4 regions of the Streptomyces qianjiangensis genome follow, and region 3 is predicted to be linked to each of the others. Evidence: riboswitches for the same ligand, from Rfam matches in the RefSeq annotation. Region 3 holds a riboswitch; each other region holds the start of a gene.
The links. Region 3 has a riboswitch for cobalamin ahead of N8I87_RS37610 (CbtB domain-containing protein). Riboswitches for the same ligand answer to the same signal wherever they lie in the genome.
Positions count from the first base shown of each region.

Region 1 (2,193 bases), on a different replicon from region 3:
TAGGTGTCCTGCCTGTGGCGCGGCAGGCAGGCTGTTTCAGAGGCTCTTGCTCGAGACCTCCGCGGAGTCGAATGTGGCCATGTCGCGCAAGGCGCGCACCCCCGCCTGTACGAGCGGCAGGGCCAGCACGGCACCGGTGCCCTCGCCGAGCCGTAGTCCCAGGTCGACCATGGGATGCAGGTCGAGGTGGCGCAGGGCGATGGTGTGCCCGGGTTCGACCGAGCGGTGTCCGGCCACACAGGCGGCCAGGGCATCAGGGGAGAGCGCGGCCGCGACCAGAGCGGCCGATGTGGCGATCACCCCGTCCAGGATCACCGGGACCCGGTGCATGGCGGCGCCCAGTACGAACCCGGCTATCGCCGCGTGTTCCAGGCCGCCGACCGCCGCCACGGCCCCGACCGGGTCGTGCGGGTCCGGCCCGTGCAGCTCCAGGGCGCTGCGCACCACCCCCACCTTGTGCCGTCGGGCCGTGTCGTCGATTCCCGCTCCGTGACCGGTGACGTCGTCCGGGTCCGCACCGGTGAACACGGCGATCAGTGCCGCGGACGCGGTGGTGTTGGCGATGCCCATGTCGCCGGTGAGCAGGCAGCGGCAGCCGTCGTCGACGAGTTGTGTGGCGACGCCGATGCCGACCTCGATGGCGTCGACGGCCTCCTGACGGGTCATGGCCGGAGCCTGGGTCATGTCGGCGGTTCCCGCCCGGACCCGGCGTCGTAGCAGCATGTCCGGGTTCGTGTCCGAGGTCGCCACCGGGGTGGCGACGCCCACGTCCACCACGACCACCCTGGCTCCGGTCTGAGCGGCCAGGACGTTCACCGCGGCGCCGCAGGCCAGGAAGTTGGCGACCATCTGGGTCGTCACCTCCTGCGGCCAGACGCTGACGCCCTGGGCGTGGACACCGTGATCGGCGGCGAAGACGGCGACCGCGGCCGGTTCCGGCAGCGGCGGCGGGCAGCTTCCCGCCAGAGCCGCGAGCTGGACCGACACATCCTCCAGCCGGCCCAGCGAGCCGGGCGGCTTGGTCAGGTTGTTCTGGCGGTCACGGGCCGCGGTGCGGGCGTCGGGGTCCGCGGGCGTGATGGCGGCCAGGGTGCGCTCCAGCAACTGGCCGACGGCGGGGTCGGCGGCAGACCGAAGGGTGGGGTCGGAGCCGGACGAGGGCACCATGAAGGGAGTTCCTTCCGCTGTCGACGGTTCTCCACGCCGCCGTGAACAGGCCGTGCCCGGGCGGGTAGTGCCTGGCTGCGGGACGGCCGGAATATCCTGGCTCCCGGATCTCGGCGCCCGGCTTGTGCAGCACGGGTACCGGCGCCGGCTCCCGGCCTTCCCAGCGGCCGGTTCGCACCGGCTGCCAGTGGCCATCAGCGGGAGGCAGCTCCCCGGTTACAGTGGCGGGCCCGCACCGGACTTGGGCCATCGGGCCCGCACCGGACTTCCTCCGCATCCGTCACCCGCATCCTGCCACACACCCGCCGTCGGCGAGCCGCCGCCCGAGGGGGTCCACAACGCATGCCGGTCCACATGGCCCTGGGCAAGGGCCGGACGGCCCCCTCCGGTGGAGTGGGTGCGCGGCAAGGATCGCGGGAGCGGGGGCCGAGGAGGGGGTGCGATGGCGGACACCGAGGCGCTGCTGGCCGGCGCCGTGGGGGCACGGCACGTTCTGGCCGGGGCGGAGGTCCCCCCTGAGTACGCCGGTGACGAGTCGCTGACCGCCCTGCCGCAGACGCCCGCGTACCTGGTCCGGCCCGCCGCGGCCGCCGAGGTGGCGGACGTGCTCAGAATCGCCGGCGAGGCCGGGATCCCGGTGACCGCCCGCGGCTCGGGGACCGGCATGTCGGGGGGATGTGTGCCCCGGCCGGGCGGGATCACGGTCTCGTTCGAGCGGATGAACCGCGTCCTGGAAGTGGACGCCGTCAACCACGTGGCCGTCGTGCAGCCCGGGGTCACCCTGGACCAACTGGACCACGAGGCCGCCAAGTCAGGCCTGCAGTATCCGGTGCGGCTCGGCGAACCCACCGCCAGCATCGGCGGCACCATCGCCACCAACGCCGGCGGGATGCACGCCGTACGGCACGGGGTCACCCGCCACCATGTGCTCGCCGTCGAGGCCGTCCTGGCGTCCGGCGAGATCGTGCGCGGCGGCGGCAAGTACGTCAAGACGTCCACCGGCTACGACCTGGCCCAGCTCCTGGT
Region 1 is NZ_CP106799.1:25,131-27,323, forward strand. Features, by position in the region: gene cobT (nicotinate-nucleotide--dimethylbenzimidazole phosphoribosyltransferase) at 37-1,167, opposite strand; cobalamin riboswitch at 1,258-1,438, opposite strand; gene N8I87_RS42335 (FAD-binding oxidoreductase) at 1,610-2,193, shown strand, end outside.
Region 1: another riboswitch for cobalamin. It lies ahead of cobT (nicotinate-nucleotide--dimethylbenzimidazole phosphoribosyltransferase); the one in region 3 lies ahead of N8I87_RS37610 (CbtB domain-containing protein).

Region 2 (2,193 bases), 6.2 Mb from region 3:
ACGCCTGGGCCTGCATGGCCTGGGCCCGCCCGATCTCGGCGCCCTCGCGGGTCACGAACGAGTTGAGGGACATGTTCTGCGCCTTGAAGGGCGCGACCTTGACGCCCTGTCGCACCAGCCACCGGCAGATCCCCGCCGTCACGACGCTCTTGCCCGCGTCGGAGGTGGTGCCGGCGACGAGCAGACCACCGTTCATGACGTGCCCCCCTTTGTCTTGGTCACGACGGCGCGCGCGGCGACTGCGACGCCGAGCGCGAGCAGACCGACCCGACGGGAGAGCCGTACGGCCCGGTCGATGTCCTCGGTGGCGACGGCGCGGCCGTCACCGTTGAGCACGGGCCGGTGCTCGATCCGCCCTCCGTAGGCAAGGGTTCCGCCGAGCCGTACGCCCAGAGCCCCCGCGAAGGAGGCCTCGACGGGCCCGGCGTTGGGACTGGGATGCCTGCGTGCGTCGGCCCGCCAGGCACGCAGGGCGCCGCGTGGGTCCGGGCCCGCGGCGGCGGCCAGTACGGCGGTGAGCCGGGCCCCCGGCCATCCGGCGACGTCGTCGAGCCGGGCGGAGGCCCACCCGTAGCGCCGGTACCGGGGGGACTTGTGCCCGACCATGGCGTCAAGGGTGTTGACCGCGCGGAACCCGAGCAGTCCGGGCACGCCTCCCAGGGCACCCCACACCAGCGCCCCTACGACGGCGTCGGAGGTGTTCTCGGCGACGGACTCGACCACGGCCCGGGCGATCCCGTCGGCGTCGAGCGCCTGCGGATCCCGTCCGCAGAGGTGAGGCAGCCGGGCACGAGCCCCTGCCACGTCGCCCGCCTCCAGGGCGTGCCCGATGGCCCGGGCCTCCCGGGCGAGCGAAGTCCCCCCGATCACGGCCCAGGTGGCGGCACCGGTGAGTGCGACGGAGGCGGTGGGGGAGGGACGTACGGCTCGCCCGGCGAGGGCGCCGAGGGCCACGGCCCCGCCGACGCACGCGGCGGTGTGCAGGGCGCCCCAGCCGCGGTGGTCCCGCCACAGCACCCGCTCCACGGCGCTCGCCGCACGCCCGAACGCGGCGACCGGATGCCCACGGCGTGGATCGCCCAGGAGAAGGTCACCGAGGAGGCCGGCGGAGGCGCCGTACGCGAAGACGCGATCGGCACGCATCGGCTCAGCCGGCCGTGGGGTCGAGCAGCGACCTGGTGCTGTACCTCGATCGGCAGCCGAGCATGGCGATATGTCCTCACTCAGGGTGTCCGCGCCCTGGTTCGACGAGACCGGCGGTGGGAGTTCCTGGCTTCCGGAGAGTTCTTCCCCGGTGACAGTGGCGGGACCGCGCCGGATTCACACCGGCTTCCTCCCTTGCCGCCGTACATGGCTCCGGCAGTCCACCACGCTCCCGGAAGGGCCGTCAACTTGCCGTTGACCTGCAAGGGGAGAGTGTGCTGAGACCCACACCGGCGCTGCGCGGGCGGGTGTGAGGGCACACGAAAAGGCTCCTCCCCGAAGACATCGGGGAGGAGCCCGGGTGAGGCTCGGTCAGGCCTTGGCCATGATCTGGGTCAGGACCAGGGCCAGGACCAGGGTCAGGACCAGGGCCAGGGTCAGGCCTTGGCCATGATCAGGTAGATGCCGTACGCCACCGCCGCCGCGCAGGCCGCGAAGCAGACGTACGCTCCGGTGACCGCGAGAGGGGCGGAGCCGCCCTGGGCCGTGGCGCGTTCGCGGTGTGCGAGGCCCTTGACGCCCAGGGTGAACAGGGCCACGAGGCCCACGGTGACCACGAGGCTGACGCCGAAGACGGAGCCGAGGGCTGCCCAGTCGATCTTCATGGTGATGCTTCCTTAGTAACCGGGTCTCGGGGTCAGACGGTGGCGGCCGGAGGGGCGGCCGGGTCGGTGGCGGGGGCGGCCGCGGGGGACGGGATGGTGGCCGTCAGGTCCTCGGCCACGGTGCCTGCCGGGGGCGGCGTCACGGCGGCCATCGCCGTGGTCACCACACCGGCCGGCTCCTCGGTGTCGTTGACGTTGCTGTGGTCGACCACCTGGCGGCGGGAGAGCTTCCAGATCGTGGCGCTGGAGGCGACGAGGAAGACGGCGACGACCGCGGTGCCCCAGTTGCCCAGGTCGGTCACGGACTCAGCGAGCGCACCGACCAGAGCGGCCGCCGGCAGGGTCAGCGCCCAGGCCACCATCATGCGGGTCGCGGTGGACCAGC
Region 2 is NZ_CP106798.1:2,047,823-2,050,015, reverse strand. Features, by position in the region: gene N8I87_RS09375 (cobyric acid synthase) at 1-196, opposite strand, end outside; gene N8I87_RS09370 (cobalamin biosynthesis protein) at 193-1,143, opposite strand; cobalamin riboswitch at 1,245-1,384, opposite strand; gene N8I87_RS09365 (hypothetical protein) at 1,581-1,808, opposite strand; gene N8I87_RS09360 (inorganic phosphate transporter) at 1,841-2,193, opposite strand, start outside.
Region 2: another riboswitch for cobalamin. It lies ahead of N8I87_RS09370 (cobalamin biosynthesis protein); the one in region 3 lies ahead of N8I87_RS37610 (CbtB domain-containing protein).

Region 3 (2,193 bases):
TCGGTCTCGGACTCGAACGGCGCGAACACCGTCGGCCCGGCTCCCTGACGCCACAGGCCGTGCTCATCGGCGTCCAGGCCCAGGCAGTCGCGGTACCACGCGCTCAGGGCCGCAGGGTCGGTGGCCCGCATGAAGTAACCACCGATGCCAAGCACACGTTCCATGCCGCCATCTTGCCAGGACGGCGGGCGTGCGGGCGCTACGACCCCGGCTTGACGTCTGGCCAACGGGCTCCTCCGCTCGTCGCCTCCGTCGGTGTCCCGAGAACGCGAGAGGGCCCCTTGAATCCGCCGGTTCCGAAGGGCCCTCTTGTGTCCTGAAGGTGTGTCCTGAAGGGATCAGTGCGCGGCTGGAACCGCCCGCCCGGACGAGGCTGCCGCGGGCTTGGGATTGAGCATCCGCTCGGCCAACTCGCCGAAGACGAGGCCGAATCCGCCCCACAGCACCGTCTGGATGGCCAGCGCGGAGAGCCGGAACCGCCACAGCAGGGTGGCCGGGAAGTCCTTCGGCACCTCGTTGATGACGGGCAGGAACGCGAACGCGAGCCCGATGACGACGGCGAAGGCCGCCACCGCCGTGACGGTCGCGTACCAGGTGCCCAGCGAGGGCGCGAGCCGCTTGCCCAGGATGGTGGCGGCGATCGCGAGGAGCACGCTGAGCGCCATCATCAGGAAGTACAGAGTCGTCCGCTTGCCGATGGTGTCGGGATCACCCACGGAGGGCGGATTGGCCGGGTACTTGAGGAACGGCACGACGTACACGGCCAGCAGTGCGCAGCCGGACAGCAGCAGCGCGGTCGCCCGGGGGCTGAACCGGCCGACGCGGCCGAGCGCGAAGCAGAACGCGAGCGCCGCGATGCCGCCGAAGGCGACCCCATAGACCAGGACGCCGGTGGCGAGTCCGGCGGTGGACTGCAGGGAGCGGGAGACGACCTCCATCTCGTGCTCGTGGGAGTGCGCCTCCTCGAAGCTGATCGCGTTGCCGACACTCGGCTCACCGAGGAAGTAGGCGACGACGAGGGCGAGCACGCCGGCGGCCAGGCCGGCGAGCATGCCCCGCACGAGGAGGTTTCTTACGGTTGTGGAGTTCATGGTTGTGCGGCGCCCCTCGCGTCAGTGGCAGGGGAAGCCGAGCAGATGGCGGGCGTCGTGCACCCACTCGTGGACGTCCGTGCCGTTGAACACGGAGGTGGCGCCCTGCTCGGCGCCGACGAAGTACAGCAGGACCAGCATCAGGATGCCGAAGAAGACCGCCCAGGGTGCTATCGCCTTCAGCGGCAGCGTGGCGGGAACGACGGGGGTGGTGGCTGTCGGCTGGGCGACGGTCTGCGCCATGGCAGGGCCTCCTCTGGGAGTTCGCGTCCCATCTCGGTGGTGCACTGGACGACGGCCACGGGTCTGACTCACGAAACGCCCCAGGGGCCTCTCGCATACAGTGGCGCGACCGTGCCGGATTCCCACCGGCTTCCGTCTCGCCGTCGTCGATATCGCACCGACGGTACCGCGAGTCGGGAGCATGGCCAAGACCGCGTCCACCAGGCGTGATCTTCCTCTCCCACCGGGTGGCCCGGCGGAGCGAGCGTCCCGTCAACTCCCCGTCACGTGTGACGGGTGGAGGATCGGGGTCGCTGGGGCCATGGCCGGGACGCGTTCCAGGACGCCGCCCGCGAAGACGTCGTACAGGGGCAGCGTCTCCAGGTGCACATAGCCGATGTGGCAGTCGCAGGTGGCGAGTGGGCAGGGGCGGGGGCGCAGGGCGGCGCGGTAGGAGCCGTCGTAGAGGTTGCCCAGCGGGGTGGGTACGAAGTGGCAGCGGCGGACGGTGCCTTCGCCGTCGACGGAGATCACGGAGTCGCCGGTGCGGCAGGGCAGTCCCGCGCTGGTGTGCGGGTGCCGGCTGTACGGGAAGAGTGGGTCCAGGCCCGTCCACCGGGCGGCCTCCGCGTCGGTGTAGGTGTGTCCCTCGGCGGCGTTGACCCACAGGTAGACGTGCTCGGGCAGGTCGGCGCGCAGGCGCCGGGCCGCGTCGAGATGGTCAACCAGGCCGACGATGCCGACGCTGAAGCGGATGCCGTACGCGGTCAGTTCGTGGCATTTGGTGAGGAAGCGGTCGTACGGGGTCTGTCCGGGGTGGTAGGTGCACCACAGGGCCAGCGTGTCGGGGTCGGCCTCGGCGAGCCAGTCGGTACGGCAG
Region 3 is NZ_CP106798.1:8,253,529-8,255,721, reverse strand. Features, by position in the region: gene N8I87_RS37620 (VOC family protein) at 1-164, opposite strand, end outside; gene N8I87_RS37615 (CbtA family protein) at 339-1,091, opposite strand; gene N8I87_RS37610 (CbtB domain-containing protein) at 1,113-1,334, opposite strand; cobalamin riboswitch at 1,371-1,520, opposite strand; gene N8I87_RS37605 (STM4011 family radical SAM protein) at 1,587-2,193, opposite strand, start outside.

Region 4 (2,193 bases), 2.5 Mb from region 3:
AACTCCGCGCCCCACAGGTCCACCAGCTCCGGCACGTCCGACGGGGAGAACAGCGACCACTGCCCGTCGGCGTCGACCCGGCGCATGAACTCGTCCGGGATCCAGTGCGCGAGGTTGAGGTTGTGCGTACGCCGGGCGTCCTCACCGGTGTTGTCGCGCAGCTCCAGGAACTCCTCGATGTCAAAGTGCCAGGTCTCCAGGTAGACCGCGGCCGCGCCCTTGCGCCGGCCGCCCTGGTTCACGGCGGCGACGGAGGCGTCGAGGGTCTTCAGGAACGGGACGATGCCGTTGGAGTGCCCGTTGGTGCCGCGGATCAGCGAACCACGGCTGCGGATGCGGGAGTACGACAGCCCGATGCCACCGGCGTGCTTCGAGAGCCGGGCCACCTGGTGGTAGCGGTCGTAGAGGGAGTCCAGCTCGTCCAGCGGGGAGTCGAGGAGGTAGCAGGACGACATCTGGGGGTGCCGCGTGCCGGAGTTGAAGAGCGTGGGGGAGGAGGGCAGATAGTCGAGGCGGCTCATGAGCCCGTAGAGCGCGGCGACTTCGTCGACGGAGCGGGAGGACTCGTCCTCGGCGAGACCCGCGGCGACCCGCAGCATGAAGTGCTGGGGCGTCTCGACGACCTTGCGGGTGATGGGGTGGCGCAGCAGATAGCGGCTGTGCAGGGTGCGCAGGCCGAAGTAGCCGAAGCGGTCGTCGGCCGACGGGTCGACCAGGGCGTCGAGCCGCTCGGCGTGCAGCCGTACGAACGCGGCGGTGCGGTCGGCGATCAGCCCCTCGCGGTGCCCCACGGCGACGGACCCGGTGAAGGACGTCACGCCCTGCGAGGCGGCCTCGGCGCGGATGGAGAGGGTCAGCAGCCGGGCGGCCAGCCGGGAGTAGGCCGGGTCCTCGGAGATGAGGCCGGCCGCCGCCTCCGTGGCCAGCTCGCGCAGCTCCGTCTCGTCCGCCCGGGTGGACCGTCCGCGCAGCGCGGCGGCGGCGACGCGGCCGGGGTCGGTGTCGGGCAGGTCGGCGGTCAGCTCGGTCAGGGTCCGCAGCAGCGCGGCACCGGGACCGACGGTCTCCAGGCGGGTCGCTGAATCCGGTTCGGCTGGCGCGATGGTCACGTGGGGCTCTCCCTGGCTCGGCACGGGGGCCTTGCGCAGGGCAGGGGGCAGCACACGAGCGCACGCGGCGTCGCGTCCACCGGCCCATTCCACGAGGCCCGGACGTCGGGGCACCCGGGCCGGACGGCCGGGTGCGCTGTCGGCAGGTCCTCGGACTGACACGAGCGCGCTTCGACCCCCGGGGGGCGGATACGCGCAAGTACACCGTTGCGGGACAGTTCCGGATTCGCACCGGATTCCCCTGCGGCGACAGCGAGCATGAGCATACATCTAGTGCCTGGCTGCCGTGCCACCCCCAGATGTTGTGTCGTGGCGGTATCAGAGCGTCAACTCGTAGGTGAGGAGTGTGATGTCGTCGAGGTGGGGGAGGGGATTCCAGTCCCGCTCTGGTGTGCGGACGAAGCCCATGCGTTCGTAGATGCGATGGGCGGCCCGCATGGAGCGCTGGGTGGACAGCACGACCCGTACGCAGCCCGGTGTGGCCCGCGCGCGATCGACACAGGCGCGCACCAGGGCCTCCCCGACGCCGCGACTGCGTGCCGCGTGGCCGACCGCGAGCATCCGTATCTCGGCCTCTCCGGCGCGGGCGATGTCGGCCATGGGCCCGCCCGCCGGTACGAAGGTGACGCCGCCGAGCAGTTCGCCGTCCGCCACGGCGGCCAGTACCTCCGCGGCGGCCGCGCGCTTGGCCACGTCTCTGAGCTCGCCGAGGTACCCGTCGCTCTCCCCGAAGTCGAGGAGGCCGTCCTGGAGATAGGCCTGGGCGGTGATCTCGCCCAGGGTGCCGTACTCGTCCGGGGCCGTCCGCCTGATCTCGATGTCCATGGGACCGAGTGTGCAGGACGGGTACGACAACGGGCCGCCGGATTTTCTCCGACGGCCCGTTCTTGCCTGCCCTCAGCGGCCGGTGTCGTCAGCGGCTCGCGTCCGCGGTGACCGGCGTCCTCAGTGGCCCGCGTCCGCGGTCGCCGGCGGCAGCTCCACCTGGACGCCCGGGTCGCCGGAGTCCGCCGTGTAGTCCGCCGGGCTGGTCTCGTCGACGCCCTCGGGGGCCTTCAGCGCCTTCAGGACGAAGGTCAGCACC
Region 4 is NZ_CP106798.1:5,790,559-5,792,751, forward strand. Features, by position in the region: gene N8I87_RS26835 (ribonucleoside-diphosphate reductase subunit alpha) at 1-1,109, opposite strand, end outside; cobalamin riboswitch at 1,234-1,375, opposite strand; gene N8I87_RS26840 (GNAT family N-acetyltransferase) at 1,428-1,934, opposite strand; gene mctP (monocarboxylate uptake permease MctP) at 2,055-2,193, opposite strand, start outside.
Region 4: another riboswitch for cobalamin. It lies ahead of N8I87_RS26835 (ribonucleoside-diphosphate reductase subunit alpha); the one in region 3 lies ahead of N8I87_RS37610 (CbtB domain-containing protein).